DNA from 4 places in the Vogesella oryzagri genome. Region 3 is predicted to be linked to each of the others. Evidence: predicted binding sites of a transcription regulator. Region 3 holds the regulator's gene; each other region holds the start of a gene.

Region 1 (4,006 bases), on a different contig from region 3:
CGTGGCCGGCCGCACCTTCAAGTACACCGAAAACGGCCCGGTAGGCCTGGCCGGTGGCAAGAAGGTATACGTGGTGTCGTCCCGTGGCGGCGTGTACAGCAATGAACAGGGCAAGCTGATGGACTTCCAGGAAGACTACCTGAAGACAGTGCTGGGCTTCCTCGGCATCAGCGATGTGCAGTTCATCCGCGCCGAAGGCGTGGCCATGGGTGGAGATGCCCGCGAAGCGGCGCTGACCGCCGCCAAGGCCGCCATCGCCGCCGCCTGATGGCACTGACGCGGCAGGGCCTGCTCCTGCCGCGGCTCTCTCTCCTCTGTCTGCTTGTGCCCCGCCCGTGCGGGGCATTTTTGTATCCGCAATCACCACCAGCCGGCGCATGCGGCCAACCTTGCTGCCGCCGGCGGCCCAGAAAACAAAACCCGCTGCCGGGGCAGCGGGTGGAAGGGGCCAACCAGCGGCAGTGCGCTAGACCACGGCCGGCAGATACTGGCGCCAGCCGTTGCGCCCCGCGGCCTTGGCCTGATACAGCGCCGCATCCGCCTGCTGCAGCAGGCTGTCCTCGCTATCCTGTCCGCCTTGCGCCAGCGCGATGCCAGCGGAAAAAGACAAGCCGCGCAATTCACCACTGGCACACGGCAGGCGGCTGCCACTGTAGGCCGCCTGCAACGCGCGCAACAGCACCTCCACCTCGTCCGGCGTGCGCTGCGGCAGCACCAGGCAGAACTCCTCGCCACCGTAGCGGGCGACGATGTCCTCCGGCTGCAGCAAGCCGGCAAACAGGCCGGCAAACAGCTTGAGCACCGCATCGCCGCTGGCGTGGCCGTGTTGATCGTTGACCGCCTTGAAATGATCCAGATCGATCAGCACCACGCACAATGCCTGCCCGCCGCGCTGCGCCCGCTGCAACAGCTGTGGCAGGCGCTGATGCAGATAGCGGCGGTTGTACAGCCCGGTCAGCGGATCGCGGCTGGCCTGTTCATGCAGCTGCGCCTGCAGCTGCTCCACCTCGCTCATGCGCACCGCCAATTCCAGGTTGAGCTGGTGCAGTGCATTGCGCGCCACTTCGGCCTCGCCCTGGCGGCGCAGCGCCAGATCGCGCTCGTAGGCCACCCGCTCCGCCGCCAATTTGAGCTGCAGCGTGCGCTGCATGAAAAAGCGATAGCCGAGGAACACCAGCGCCAGCAGCAGCACCGACAGCACCCAGTACACCGACATCGCCGAATCGCGATACAGCAGTGCGCGCTGCTGCCAGGCACCGGAGCTGTCGCCGCCCATGGTCATCACGCTGCGGTCGGCCAGCAGAAACGACAGCCACAGGAAGGCCAGCACCCCGCCCAGCGATGTCAGCGCCACCAGCAGCGCCCAGCGCGGCTGCAATGGTGACTGGCCCGCGGCCTGCGGCCAACGTTGCTGCCGCCAGCGCAGCAGCCACGGCGTCAGCAACAACAGTGGGCCGCAGGTGGTGATGCTTTGCAGAAAGTTGCCGGACCACCAGCCCTGCCACACCGCGAACGCGCCCATCGCCGACAGCTTGTTGCTATAGCTCCAGATGAACGAACCGGTGGCGCTGGATACCGCAGAAATGAAGCAGATAGTGACGAAGAACAGCAACGATGCCAGCGACGACGGCACATAGCGCACATTCACATGCTGGTACACCAGCGCCATCACCAGCAGTCCCAGCGGGTTGGCAAAGGCAAACAGCAGCGCCCAGCCGGGCGGCAGGCCGGACAGAAAGGCCACCAGCAGCGTGGAAAGGTAGGCCAGGCTCGCGCCCCAGACGTAGCCGAACCACAGCACCCACAGCGTGGCGATGGTCAGCGGCGGGTAGATGCTGACCACGAATGACAGCCCGCCATAACTCACGCTGTAGCCATACCAGCCCCCGTACAGCTGCACCACGCCCAGCCACAGACAGGTGGCCAGCGACAGCAGCCAGGCCAGCGCCAGCTGCCAGCGCCCGCGGGATGGCGTCCGCAACACGGTTAGCGGCAACGGCTGGTAAAAGCCGTTCGCCAAGGGCACCGCACTGCTGGCGGTCGGGGTACTACTCAAGGCTGAATGCATGGGGAGTGGCATTTCGATAACAGCACGGCATCAATATACGAGCTCGTATTCCAGTGTGACAAGCTGCCGCAATCGACAACACCATGAGCCAAACAGGGGCATCGCGCACCAGCATGACGCCTGACTAGCCGCCCGTCCAATGCCTGCATCATTTCGGGGCACAATCGGGATCGTTGCCCGCCGCTTCCCGCCACAGACACTGGCACAGCCCTTGCTGAACCAGTCATGACGATGAACAGCAGGAGACCGCGCCATGCATGCCCTGACCTTGCCCGAAGCGCACCACTATGACGAAATGCTGCTCGCCAGCGGTGGTATCCGCCCGCACTACCGCGACTTTGCCCACTGGCTGCACTCGCAGTCGCCGCAAACCCTGGCCCGCAAGCGCGCCGAAGCCGACCTGATGTTCCACCGCGTCGGCATCACCTTCGCCGTGTACGGCGACGATTCCGGCGCCGAGCGGCTGATTCCCTTCGACAGCGTGCCGCGCATCATCCCCGCCAGCGACTGGCGCACCCTGGAAGCCGGCATGCGCCAGCGCGTCACCGCGCTGAACGCCTTCCTGCACGACATCTACCACGAGCAGCACATCGTGAAGGCCGGCATCATCCCGGCCGAGCAGGTGTTTTCCAACAGCCAGTACCAGCCGGCGATGCAGGGGCTGGACCTGCCGCACCGCATCTATGCGCACATCACCGGCGTGGACGTGATCCGCCACAACGACGGCAACTTCTACGTGCTGGAAGACAATCTGCGCGTGCCATCCGGCGTGTCCTACATGCTGGAAAACCGCAAGATGATGATGCGGCTGTTCCCGGAACTGTTCGCCAGCCACGCGGTGGCACCGGTGCAGCACTACCCCACCCTGCTGCTGAACACCCTGCGCCACGCCAGCCTGGCGGAAAACCCCACCGTGGTGGTGCTCACCCCCGGCCACCACAACAGTGCCTACTTCGAGCACGCCTTCCTGGCGCAGCAGATGGGGGTGGAACTGGTGGAAGGCCAGGACCTGTTCGTGAAGCACAACCGCGTGTACATGCGCACCACCGCCGGCCACAAGCAGGTGGACGTGATCTACCGCCGCATCGACGACGCCTTCCTCGACCCGCTTGCCTTCCGCGCCGACAGCATGCTGGGCGTGCCGGGGCTGCTGTCGGTCTACCGCAGCGGCGGCGTGATCCTGGCCAATGCCATCGGCACCGGCGTGGCGGACGACAAATCCATCTACCCCTACGTGCCGGACATGATCCGCTTCTACCTGAGCGAGGAGCCGCTGCTGCAGAACGTGCCCACCTGGATGTGCCGCCGCCCGGCGGAGCTGGACCACGTGCTGAACAACCTGGCCGAGCTGGTGGTGAAGGAAGTCCACGGCGCCGGCGGTTACGGCATGCTGATCGGCCCGGCCGCCAGCAGCGCCGAGATCGAGGACTTTCGCCAGCGCATCCTCGCCGACCCGGCCAACTACATCGCGCAGCCCACGCTGTGCCTGTCGTCCTGCCCCACCTTCGTGGAAGCCGGCATCGCGCCGCGCCACATCGACCTGCGCCCCTTCGTGCTGTCCGGCCGCGAAATCAGCATGGTGGCCGGCGGGCTGACCCGCGTGGCGCTGAAGCAAGGCTCGCTGGTGGTGAACTCGTCGCAGGGCGGCGGCACCAAGGACACCTGGATTCTGGAGGACTGATCATGATGCTCTCGCGCACCGCTTCCCAGCTGTACTGGATGAGCCGCTACATGGAGCGCGCCGAAAACCTGGCGCGCCTGCTGGACGTGACCCACAGCCTGTCGCTGCTGCCGCAATCCCGCGGCGGCGCCGACATTGCCGCCGCGCTGGCCACCACCGGCGCACTGGACGCCTGCCGCGCCCGCCACCCGCAGCTTGCCGCCGCCGACGTGCTGCACTTCATGACCTTCGATGCGGCCAACCCGGCCAGCATCATC
Region 2 (4,006 bases), 100 kb from region 3:
GTGCCAGCTGGCGCCAGTAGCGGGCGGCCCCCTTGTCGGACAGCGGGGCAAGGAAGCCGACCGAGGCGCCGCCGTGCACGCAGTCCTGTAGCAGGGCCACCAGCTGCGCCAGCTGTGCGTCATCGATCTGCCGCAGCTCCAGGATGTGCATCATTCCGCTCCGTGTTCCAGGCCCAGTTCCTGGATCTTGCGCGTCAGGGTGTTGCGCCCCCAGCCCAGCAACTGTGCCGCTTCCACCTTGCGGCCGCCGGTGTGGGCCAGGCCGCTCTTGATGCAGGTGCTCTCGAAGCGCGCGGTTAGGTCGTCGATGATGCCGGTTTCGCCTGCGGCCAACCTTTGGCTGACTTCACGCGCCAGCAGTTGCATCCAGTCGGCGCTGCCGGCAGTGGCGGGAGGCACGGCCACCGCGCCGGGCGCGATGCTGCTGCCGACTGCGATTTCGGTACTCATCACGCCGGGTTCGTTGCGGAATTCCGGTGGTAGGTCGGATACTTCCACCGTCTGCCCCGGCGCCATCACCGTGATCCACTGGCACAGGTTTTCCAGCTGCCGCACGTTGCCCGGAAACGGGTAGTGCCGCACCAGGTCCATCGCCGCGTCGGTCAGGCGCTTGGGTTCTACGCCAAGGTTGGCCGCACTGCGCGCCAGAAAGTGGCGCGTCAGCAGCGGGATGTCTTCGCTGCGTTCGCGCAGCGCCGGCAGCCGCAGGCGGATCACGTTCAGGCGGTGGAACAGGTCTTCGCGGAATTTGCCCTGTTTGACGTGTTCTTCCAGGTTCTGGTGGGTGGCGGCAATCACCCGCACATTGGCCTTGATCGGGGTGTGGCCGCCGACGCGGTAGAAGTGGCCATCGGACAGCACGCGCAGTAGCCGGGTCTGCAGCTCGGTGGGCATGTCGCCGATTTCATCCAGGAACAGCGTACCGCCCTCGGCCTCCTCGAAGCGGCCGCGACGGGTGCCCAGCGCGCCGGTGAAGGCGCCTTTCTCGTGGCCGAACAGTTCCGATTCCAGCAGGTCTTTCGGAATCGCCGCGGTGTTCAGCGCGATGAACGGCTTGCCAGCGCGCACCGAATGGCGATGCAGCGCCTCGGCCACCCGCTCCTTGCCAGAGCCGGATTCGCCGGTGATCAGCACCGTGACGCTGGACTGGCTCAGGCGGCCGATGGCGCGGAACACGTCCTGCATCGCCGGCGCCTGTCCCAGCAGGGTGGGCATGTCCACTTCCGCTTCGCCGGCGTTGTCGCCGCTGCGGCTTTCCGCCAGCGCACGTTCGATCAGCGCGACGGCCTGATCGACGTCGAACGGCTTGGGCAGGTATTCGAAGGCGCCGCCCTGGAACGCCGCCACTGCGGAATCCAGGTCGGAATGGGCGGTCATCACGATCACCGGCAGCGACGGGTGCTCCTGTTTGACCTTGGCCAGAAACTTCAGCCCGTCGGTGCCGGGCATGCGGATGTCGCTGATGATGACGCTGGGGGTGGCGTCGTACAGCGCGTTGAGCGCGTCGTCGGCGCTGGGAAAGCTCACATAGGCAATGCCGCTGCGCGCCAGGGACTTTTCCAGTACCCAGCGAATGGCTTTGTCGTCGTCGATGATCCAGACTGTTTGCGTCATGCTTGGCTTGCCTTTGGTTATTGATCCGGGCCGAATGGCAGCAATACGGTGAAGCAGGTGTTGCCGGGCCGGGAGTCGAATTCGATGGTGCCGCCGTGCTGGTGCACGAAGGTTTGCGCCAGGGTCAGCCCCAGGCCGGTGCCCTCGGCGCGGCCGGTAATCAGCGGATAGAACACGTGTTCGCGGATTTCTTCCGGGATGCCGGGGCCGTTGTCGATGATCTGCAATTTCAGTGCCAGGTTATGGCGTTTGCGTGCCAGGGTGACCTGGCGTGCCACGCGGGTGCGCAGGATCAGCTCGCCGCTGCCCTTCATTGCCTGCACCGCGTTCTTGCCGATGTTCAGTACCACCTGGATCAGCTGCTCCTTGTCGGCGGCCAACTGTGGCAGGCTGATGTCGTAGTCGCGGCGGATGCTCAGCTGTTGCGGGTATTCCGCCAGCAGGATGCTGCGTACCCGCTCCAGCACTTCGTGGATGTTCACGTCGCTGGCGACGTGGCGGCGGTGTGGCGCTAGCAGCCGGTCCACCAGGTGCTGCAGCCGCAGCGCCTCCTCGCGGATCACTCCGGTGTATTCCAGCAGCTCCGGGCGGTCGGCAATTTCGTGCTCCAGCAGCTGTGCCGCGCCGCGGATACCGCCCAATGGATTCTTGATTTCATGCGCCAGATTGCGGATCAGCTCACGGTTGGCCTGTTGCTGCAGCAGGTGGCGTTCTTCGTTGACGATGCGCAGCTGCTGGTCGATGGGGCGCATTTCCAGCAATGCCAGCCGCGGCGGGCTATCGATGGGGGTGACGGTGAGGCCGACGTGGATGGCTTCGTCGCCGTCCGGCAGCAGTTCCAGATCGTGCTCGATGAAGCTGCCGGCGTGGTCCAGCGCCATCTGCACCGCGTTGCGCAGCGCCTTGCTGTTGTGGAAGCGTTCGTACAGGGTGAGCTTTTTCAGCTCTTTGTGACTGATGCCAAGCAGGTCTTCACAGGCCGGATTGACGAAGTGCAGCTGGCCGCTGCGCTCGACGATCAATACCGGGGTATCGAGCAGTTCCAGGCCGGAATAAGCGTGCGTTGTCATGTGACGGATGCCCGATGTTGGTGTGGCAGGCAACTAGCAAGAAGCAAGCCCGCCGCTGGGCTGCTACAGAATAGTGCAGCAGTGTTTCATGCACTAGTTTAGTGCATTCAGCCGCCCAGTTCCCGGGTCAGTGCATCGATATTGCGCTCGCGATCGGTGACTTCGTCGCGCAGCCGCTGTAGTTGCTCGGGTTTCTGCCCCGTTTTGCGCTGTGCGTCCTGCAGTGTGCTGCGGGCGGTGGCCAGTGCCTGGCGCTCGTTGGCAAGCTCGGTTTCCAGAATGCGGCGCCGGCCGGCATCGCGCTGGCGCTGGGTGCCGGCATCGATCGACGGCATGCCGGGAGCAGACGCCGCCGGTTGGGTCGCGGCGGTCTTGCGGCGTGGGCTGCCGCTGGTTGCCGGGGCATTGGGGCTGACCATGATGGCCTTGGCGCCAGCCTTGGGGACATTGGTGAAGGTGACGTGCCCGTCCGGATCGACATATTTGTAGATGGTGTCGGCTTGGGTGGCGCCGCAGCAGGCGGCAAGCAGCAGGGCAGTCAGGTAGCGTGGCATCGGGGTGTTCGGCAGGAATCCTGCGTGGATGATAGTCAATTGCCCGGCTGGCGTCATGTTGGCCGCAACCGGCCGGACATGAAAAACCCCGCACCGTTGCCGGTGCGGGGTGGCTGTAACGCGGGGTCGAGTCGCTTCAGCGAGTAGTACACGGGTGTAGGCAAATCAATGGTCACAGGCGGTAGTGAATAAAACGGGGGCAAAACGGGGGCAATTAGGAGTGAAGCACCGTTGTGGTGCATTTGCCGACTGGGTACGTACGGTGTTGATTTGACGGTAGCCATCGCTGGGCAAGTCTCCAATTGAGCGTCTTCAGCTCCGCAACCAACCCCGTAGCATCGGACTGCTGATGCTGGTGACTATCAGACCAGTTTGTAGCGCGTTTGCTGTGGGGGGCCAGATGGGATAGTGCGACACCAAGGCTGCCACTAACCAGTTTCACTGGCCGTTCTTCGGTAACAAGGGCGGATATGCACCATGCCAACGAATTTTTCGTGTAATCAGAGGCATTATGGGGTGTTCAGTGTGCATGTTCACGACGCAATTCAAAAGATAGCTGATCATAGGTCGTCAATTGCTTTTGTGATTGCAGTAATTTCCTTTAGGTACATTTCTTTTTTGAATTCACTCCTTATGATTGCTTCTAGTACCTGTGTTTCATTTAGTGAATATTTTTCAGCTAATGATGCTAGTTTTTTAGCTGTTTCAGTTTTTACTGATAACCCAAGTTGCTTTGTGAGGCCGCTGCTTCTTCGGCGCTGTTGATTC
Region 3 (4,006 bases):
GCGATCCAGCTCAGATTGAGTTTGTGCTGATTGTCCTGGAACAGGCGGCGGACACTGACATTAGGCATGGTGGCTGTCTTCGCAAAGCAGGGCGTGCAGGGTGAGGTTATCGGCGCAGCACATTTTCTCGCGCAGGCTGCGGCTGGAGAACAATTGCGCCAGTTCCGACAGCACCTGCAGGTGCAGATCGGTGGCCTGCTCCGGTACCAGCAGCACGAACAGCAGGTTGACCGGCTTGCCGTCCGGGGCCTCGAATGGAATCGGGGTTTTCAGCCGCACGAAGAAGCCGGTAGCGTCCTTCAGGCCCTTGATGCGGCCATGCGGAATGGCGACACCCTGGCCCAGCCCGGTAGAGCCCAGCTTTTCGCGGGCGAACAGGCTGTCGAACACATCGCTGCGTGCAATGCCGAAACTGTTTTCAACCAAGAGGCCGATCTGTTCGAACAGGCGCTTCTTGCTGGAGATCTCCAGGTCCGCCAGTACGTGCGACTGGGGAAGAATCTTGCCGATCAAGCTCATGATGTCTTTAGGGGCGGAAAAACGTCGGCCATTCTACGCTGAGTCCGCCGTTTTCCATAGCAACAGCGTGTCTGGAGGCCAGCAAAAACGGGAGCCTGTGGCTCCCGTTGTTATTTGTGCTGGCGACTGGTTTACAGTGCCGCGTCGGCGGCGTCAGCCTGTGGCGCAATACTACGATGCTCCCCCTGTTTTTCCTTGAACTTCAGTACCTGACGGTCCAGTTTGTCCATCAGGGAATCAATGGCGGCGTACATGTCGGAATCGTTTGCCTCGACATGGATGTCCTTGCCGGCCAGATGCACATTGACCTCCGCTTTTTGTACCAGTTTATCCACGGACAGCGTCACGGTTACGCCGATAACATTATCAACGTGACGGGTGATGCGTTCCAGTTTGCTCTCGATGAAATCGCGCAGGGCGGGGGTAACTTCGAGGTGTAGACCGGTAATTTTGAGGTTCATACCCTGACTCCTTCTGTTGACGATACGGTCGGGCTGGCCGTACCGGGTTTTCGTAGCACTCTTATAGTGCTTTGCGAAGGTTAACTGGCGGTATCTGCATAGCTTCACGATACTTGGCTACGGTGCGCCTGGCAACCTGTATGCCCTGTGCCGTGAGACGATCGGCGATGGCACTATCGGACAGCGGTTTTTTGCTGTCTTCCGCATCGATAATCTGGCGGATATGCGCCTTGATGGCCGTGGCGGAGCATTCGCCGCCACTGTCGGTTTCCAGCGCATTACCGAAGAAATACTTGAGCTCGAACAGGCCACGGCTGCACAGCAGGTATTTCTGGGTTGTGACCCTGGAAATCGTTGACTCATGCAGCCCCAGCTCATCCGCGATGTCTCGCAGAATCAGGGACCGCATTGCCACTTCGCCGTGTTCAAAGAACGCCTGTTGCCTGTCAACGATAGCTTCCGACACTTTCAGGATGGTGTCAAATCGCTGCTGGATGTTTTTCACCAGCCAGCGCGCCTCCTGCAATTGGCCGCTGAGGTTGTGGCTGCTGTCGCGCTGTTGCAGCATGCCGGCATAGAGCTGGTTGACCTGCAGTTTCGGCAGCACGCTGCGGTTGAGCTGGGCGACCCAGCGGCCACGGCGGCGGACAACGTGGATATCCGGCACCACGTAGTGGGTCTCGCCCTGGTCGAAACCGCTGGTCGGCCGCGGCCGCAGGGTGGAGATCAGCTGGTGGGCGGCGCGCAGTTCGGCCTCGCCCACGTTCAGCAGTTTCTTCAGGCGTACAAAGTCGCGGTTGCCCAACAGGGCCAGGTGCTCGCGCACCAGGGTGGTCGCCAGTTCGCGTGACGGCGTGGATGTCGGCAATGCGGCCAACTGCAGTTGCAAGAATTCGGCAAGCTGCCGGCTGCCGATGCCGACCGGCTCGAACTGCAGCAGCAGCTTGCGCAGGTACTCCAGCTCGTCGGTGTCGACGTCCAGTTCCAGCGGCAGGCTGGCGGCAAATTCGTCCAGCGGCGTGGTGAGGTAGCCGTCTTCGTCCAGCTCCTCGATCAGCAGGGTCAGCAGTGCGCTGTCGCGGCGGCTCAACGGCATTTCGCCGATCTGTGCCGCCAAGTGCTCGCGCAGCGTCGGGCGGCACGGGGTGTTGAGAATGGGGTCGAATTCGTCGTCGTCATCACGGCCGCTGCCACCGCCGCCGCTGCCCCAGTCGCCCAGCTCCATTTCATCGCGCTCGCGCGGGCTGTCTTCAGTGCTGCTGCTGTCGCTGCTGGCTTCGTTGCTGACCTGTGCCTCTGCCGGCTCGTGTTCGCTCTGGCTGTCGCCGTCGGCGCGTTCCAGCAGCGGGTTTTCCAGCAGGTAGCGCTCCAGCTCGGTGGAGAGGTCGAGCGTGGACATTTGCAGCAGCTTGATCGACTGCTGCAATTGTGGGGTCAGGGTCAGTTGCTGGCTGACTTTTAGCTGCAGGGACTGTTTCATGCCGCTTTACAGGTGGAAGTGCTCGCCAAGATAAACCTGCCGCACCTGTTCGTTGCTGACCAGTTCGGCGGGCAGGCCGGAAGCCAGCACGCGGCCTTCGGAGATGATGTAGGCGCGGTCGCAGATGCGCAGGGTCTCGCGCACGTTGTGGTCGGTAATCAGTACACCGATGCCGCGTTCCTTGAGGAAGGAAATGATCTTCTGGATGTCGATGACCGCGATCGGGTCGACGCCGGCAAACGGTTCATCCAGCAGGATGAAGCGCGGACGGGTGGCCAGCACGCGGGCGATTTCCACCCGGCGGCGCTCACCGCCGGACAGCGCCATGGCATTGCTGTCGCGCAGGTGATCAATGTGCAGATCGTCCAGCAGCAGTTGCAGCTCGTTTTCCAGCTGTTCGCCGCGATAGCCGGCCACTTCCAGCACCGCCAGGATGTTTTCCTCCACCGTCATCTTGCGGAAGATGGAGGCTTCCTGCGGCAGATAACCCAGCCCCAGGCGGGCGCGCTTGTGGATGGGCAGGTGGGTAATGGTGTCGCCGTTGAGGGTGATGTCACCGGCATCGGCGGCGACCAGACCCACCACCATGTAGAAGCTGGTGGTCTTGCCGGCACCGTTGGGGCCGAGCAGGCCGATGACTTCACCGCTGGCGATGTCCATCGACACGTCCTGCACCACGGTGCGCTTCTTGAAGGTTTTTTTCAGGTGCTGGATGCTCAGGCGGCTTTGCGTCATGGCTTGTCCTGCGGCTTGGGCTGGATGATCACGGTCACGCGGCCCTTGGTGCCACCGCTGGCGGCCGGGCTGCCACCCATTACCTGGTAGATCTCGGTCACGGTGTTGTAGGTGATCTGCTCACCGGTCACCAGATCGGCACCGCGCTTCACGCGCGCCTTGCCGGTCAGCACCACCTGGTTGGTGACACTGGTGTAGTCCACGCGGTTGGCCTGGCCTTCGATGTACTCGTTCTTGCCGTCCAGCTTCTGGCGGAACTGTGCCTGGTTGCCAAAGGCCTGCAGCGTCTGGTTGCCCTGGGCGTCGCGGGTGACAATGGTCTTGTCGGCACGCATGCTGAGCGTGCCCTGGGTGGCGACCACATTGCCCTCCAGGATGTTGATGCCCTGTTTCTGGTCCAGCGAACCGCGATCCGCCGCCAGTTCGATGGGTTTGCTGCTGTCTGCCTTTTCGGCGTAAACGTTGGCCGCAGCACAGCACAGGGCCAGTGCAAGCATCAGGCTATGGCGCATAGTGCATCCTTACTTGGGACAGCAGTTTCAGCTGCCCGGCTTGGTGATTGTAGATAAAGCCTACCGCGCGGATCTGCGAGGTGCCGTAGTCCAGGACCAGCGGCGCATGGTTGCTGGCAGTCTGGCTGCGGTTGTCTAGGCGCAGCGACGGCGTTTGCAGGTGCATGGCCGGCTTGCCGGCCTGCGGCGCGCGCTGCAGGTGTACGCGGCCGGAGAAATCGGCGACGTCCTGCGGTTTGTTATAGCGGCCATTGTCGGCAGTAATGCGGTAATCCGCCTGGCCTTGGCTGAACTGCTGC
Region 4 (4,006 bases), on a different contig from region 3:
CAGTGCCGCGCGCAGCTGTTTGTTGGCGCCGACGCCGCCGGCCACCACCAGCTGGCTCATGCCGGTCTGCTTCAGCGCCTGCTGGCATTTGCTCACCAGCACCTCCACGATGGCTTCCTGGAACGCGCGGCAGATGTCCTTGCGCGCCTGCTCGTCGATGCCGCCATGCTCGGCTTGCACCTGCTTGCTCAGCGTCAGTACCGCGGTCTTGAGGCCGGAAAAACTCATGTCCAGATCGCCGGAGCGCAGCATCGGCCGCGGCAGGGTGAAGCGCGCCGGGTCGCCTTCCTCGGCCAGTTTCGACAGCAGCGGGCCGCCGGGGTAGGGCAGTCCCAGCAGCTTGGCGGTCTTGTCGAAGGCTTCGCCGGCGGCATCGTCCAGCGTTTCGCCGAGGATTTCGTACTGGCCGACGCCGCGCACCGCCATGATCTGGGTGTGGCCGCCGGAAACCAGCAGCGCCAGGAACGGAAACGTTGGCCGTGGCTCCGCCAGCAGTGGCGACAGCAGGTGGCCTTCCAGGTGGTGCACCGGAATCACCGGCTTGCCCAGGCCGAAGGCCAGCGCATTGGCAAAGCTGGCGCCCACCAGCAGCGCGCCGCCAAGGCCCGGGCCCTGAGTAAAGGCCACCGCGTCGATATCCTGCAGGCTGACGCCGGCATCGGCCAGGCAGGCGTCGGTCAGCGGGCGGATGCGGCGGATGTGGTCGCGGCTGGCCAGCTCCGGCACCACGCCGCCGTACTCGGCGTGCATCGCCATCTGGCTGTGCAGCTGGTCGGCGATCAGGCCGCGTTCGGTGTCGTACAGGGCGACGCCGGTTTCGTCACAGGACGATTCAATACCAAGTACAAGCATTATCGGGCTTCAAAACAAATCAATCTTTTCATTTTACCGGTGATTCTTTGTCCGCCCAAATCGGCAATGTTAGGCTAGGCGCCTGTTTTGAGCGGAGAACAACAATGAAGGCCAGATTGAAGTGGGTGGACGGGGTGTGTTTCATGGGGGAAACCGGTAGCGGCCATGCGGTGGTGATGGATGGCGCGCCGGAAGGCGGCGGTCGCAATCTGGGCCCGCGCCCGATGGAATTGCTGTTGCTGGGTACCGCCGGCTGTACCAGCTACGACGTGATCAACATCCTGAAAAAATCGCGCCAGGACGTGCGTGACTGCTGGGTGGAAATGGATGCCGAGCGTGCCGAGGTCGACCCCAAGGTGTTTACCCGCATTCACTTCCACTTTGTGGTGGTTGGCCGCAACCTGAAGCCCGAGGTGGTGGAGCGCGCCATCTCGCTGTCGGCGGACAAATACTGCTCTGCCTCCATCATGCTGGGCAAAACCGCCGACATTACCCACGATTTCGAAATTCGCAGCGACGATTGATGCGGCCAACCTTGCGGCGATTGCCGCGGGTCGCACAGTAAGTTCTACCGGCCCGGCACTGCCGGGCTTTGTCTTTCCTGTAATGGCGGCGGTCTGTCGTCATCTTCCCCGCCGTTGCGCTGACCCTGCCAGGTAGCTGAGCGCCGCGCGGGAGCAGCAACGCCACCGGCAAACGGTGGCGTTTTGCTTGGCTGGGCGGCAAATCTTGCCGCCTGCCGCTTTGCCGCCGCCCGCGCCTGTCGGCAGAAGCCTGATTTTCTTGAGGGTTAATCACCAAAAAATGTTGGCACGCATCGTGCTTTAAACGCGGCTATTCCACCCCTGGTGCCGTGCCATGTTGAACAAGATGTCCCAGCAACTCGACTTTCTGCAGCGCTCGCTGGATTTGCGTGCCGCGCGGGCAGAGGTGATTGCCGGCAATATCGCCAACGCGGACACCCCCGGCTACAAGGCGGTTGACTTCGATTTTGCCAAGGCGCTGCAGGCGCAGACCAGCCAGCAGAATGGTTCGCTGGGCATGGCGCTGACCGATAGCCGCCACCTGAACGGCCGCGGCAGCCAGGCCGCGGGTGGCGAGCTGCAGTATCGCAGCGCGGTACAGCGCAGCATCGACGGCAACTCGGTGGATATGGATATCGAGCGCGCGGCTTATACCGACAATGCGCTCAAGTATCAAAGCACGCTGACTTTCCTCGGCCGCCGTATCAGCGGTCTGATGGATGCCATCAAGGGCGGCCAATAATCATGTCTCTGTCTAATGTCTTCAATATTGCCGGCTCGGCGATGACCGCGCAGTCGATGCGCCTGAACCTGGTGGCCAGTAATATCGCCAACGCGGAAAGCTCCACCAGTTCTACCGGCGAACCCTATCGTGCGCGCCATGCGGTGTTTACCGCCACGCCGGTAAAGGCCGACGTGCCGCAGGTGGCTGGTGTGCGTGTCACTGCGGTAGAGGAAGATACCTCGCCGTTCCGCATGAAGTACCAGCCGGGCCACCCGCTGGCAGACGAGAACGGCTACGTGAAGATGTCCAACGTCAATCTGGTGGAAGAAATGGCAGACATGATTTCCGCCTCGCGCTCCTACCAGACCAACGTCGAAATTGTGAATACCGCCAAGACCCTGCTGCAAAAGACTTTGCAGCTGGGGCAGTAAGCTGATGCCGGGAGAGTGTGATGTCCACCATTGCTAATACCAAGTACAACCAGACGGTTCTGGACCAGATCAACGGCGGCAGTAGCCAGTCGAACAATGCGGCCAACGTGACCTCCGCCGAAGAGATCCAGAACCGCTTCCTGAAGCTGCTGACCACCCAGATGAAGTCGCAGGATCCGCTCAATCCGATGGACAACAGCCAGATGACGACGCAGATGTCGCAGATCAGCACCGTGTCCGGCCTGGAAAAGCTCAATTCGACGCTGAAGGTGATGATGGATTCGCAGCTGGCCAGCCAGTCGATGGCGGCGGTCAGCGTCATCGGCAAGAAGGTGCTGGCGGAGGGTAATGCGCTCAACTTGAAGGATGGTGCGGCGCCCGGCTTGCTGAAGCTGTCGGCTCCGGCGGACAAGGTGTCGATCGATATCCGCGACAGCAATGGCAAGTTGCTGCGCTCGATGGATATCGCGGGTGGCGATGCCGGCATGCTCAGCTACAGCTGGGATGGCAAGGACATGAATGGCGCGACGGTAGCGGACGGCAGCTACAGCGTGCAGGTGAGCGCCAGCAACGCCGGTGCGGCAGTGGAGGCAACGTCGTTGCAAGGTTATATGGTCAGTGCGGTGGCATTTGAAAGTGGACAACCCCAGTTGGTTCTTTCTTCCGGACAGCGAGTTGGCCTGTCGGATGTGGAATTGATTACGGCTTAAGCGTTCGAGGAGAGAATCATGGGTTTTCAGCAAGGTCTGAGTGGTCTGAATGCAGCCAGTAAATCGCTGGATGTGATCGGTAACAACGTTGCCAACGCCAATACGGTTGGTTTCAAGCAATCGCGTGCCGAGTTTGCCGATATCTACGCCAACAGCCTGTCGGCGATCAGCAATACCCAGGTGGGTATTGGTGTGCAGACGGTGAACGTGGCGCAGAGTTTTTTCCAGGGTAACGTCACCACCACGCAAAACCCGCTGGATCTGGCGATTTCCGGCCCGGGCTTTTTCCAGGTGAATTCCGCCGAATCGGGTGATGGTGTGTCTGCCTATACCCGTAACGGCCAGTTCAAGCTGAACAAGGATGGCTACTTTGAAAACAACGGTTACTTCCTGACTGGTTACCAGCTGGACTCCTTCGGCAACGAAATCGGCGCCGAAGGGCCGTTGAGCATTTCCAACCTGGCGCAGGGCGTGGCCAAGGCCACCACCAATATCGACTGGAGCTTCAACCTGGACGCCGACAGTACCCGCACCCCGGCAATCGCCTATACGGCTGGTGGTGGTTACGATGTGCCGGATGTGACGGTGCGTGGCTCCTACTCCTACACCAATACCAGCAAGTTCTATGACAACTTCGGCTCGCCACATGAAGTGACGGTGTTCTTCGTGAAGCGTAATGCCGGGACCAATACCTGGGATGTGTATCGCCAGCTTGATGGTGGTACCGTTACCAACGCTGATGGCACTGCCGCACCGGCTACTGCG

The links. The regulator sigma-54, encoded in region 3, starts transcription at its own class of promoters, with help from an activator protein. The targets are predictions, from matches to a motif close to CTGGCACGCTTCATGCTT.
Region 1: ABNW52_RS06710 (circularly permuted type 2 ATP-grasp protein) is a predicted target of sigma-54. The motif match lies at 2,268-2,285, and genes of this name have one in related genera.
Region 2: glnL (nitrogen regulation protein NR(II)) is a predicted target of sigma-54. The motif match lies at 2,719-2,736, and genes of this name have one in related genera.
Region 4: flgB (flagellar basal body rod protein FlgB) is a predicted target of sigma-54. The motif match lies at 1,660-1,677, and genes of this name have one in related genera.

What each region holds. Positions count from the first base shown of each region.
Region 1 covers NZ_JBEFLD010000003.1:307,714-311,719, reverse strand. The annotation lists gene ABNW52_RS06720 (FMN-dependent NADH-azoreductase) at 1-268, shown strand, start outside; gene ABNW52_RS06715 (sensor domain-containing diguanylate cyclase) at 467-2,056, opposite strand; gene ABNW52_RS06710 (circularly permuted type 2 ATP-grasp protein) at 2,322-3,749, shown strand; gene ABNW52_RS06705 (alpha-E domain-containing protein) at 3,752-4,006, shown strand, end outside.
Region 2 covers NZ_JBEFLD010000008.1:210,930-214,935, reverse strand. The annotation lists gene ABNW52_RS15925 (GNAT family N-acetyltransferase) at 1-154, opposite strand, end outside; gene ntrC (nitrogen regulation protein NR(I)) at 151-1,614, opposite strand; gene glnL (nitrogen regulation protein NR(II)) at 1,632-2,684, opposite strand; gene ABNW52_RS15910 (DUF4124 domain-containing protein) at 2,792-3,277, opposite strand; gene ABNW52_RS15905 (hypothetical protein) at 3,799-4,006, opposite strand, start outside.
Region 3 covers NZ_JBEFLD010000008.1:108,397-112,402, reverse strand. The annotation lists gene hprK (HPr(Ser) kinase/phosphatase) at 1-68, opposite strand, end outside; gene ABNW52_RS15435 (PTS sugar transporter subunit IIA) at 61-519, opposite strand; gene hpf (ribosome hibernation-promoting factor, HPF/YfiA family) at 651-980, opposite strand; gene ABNW52_RS15425 (RNA polymerase factor sigma-54) at 1,042-2,460, opposite strand; gene lptB (LPS export ABC transporter ATP-binding protein) at 2,467-3,195, opposite strand; gene lptA (lipopolysaccharide transport periplasmic protein LptA) at 3,192-3,707, opposite strand; gene lptC (LPS export ABC transporter periplasmic protein LptC) at 3,697-4,006, opposite strand, start outside.
Region 4 covers NZ_JBEFLD010000001.1:480,316-484,321, forward strand. The annotation lists gene tsaD (tRNA (adenosine(37)-N6)-threonylcarbamoyltransferase complex transferase subunit TsaD) at 1-852, opposite strand, end outside; gene ABNW52_RS02385 (OsmC family protein) at 957-1,376, shown strand; gene flgB (flagellar basal body rod protein FlgB) at 1,723-2,118, shown strand; gene flgC (flagellar basal body rod protein FlgC) at 2,121-2,531, shown strand; gene ABNW52_RS02400 (flagellar hook assembly protein FlgD) at 2,552-3,241, shown strand; gene flgE (flagellar hook protein FlgE) at 3,260-4,006, shown strand, end outside.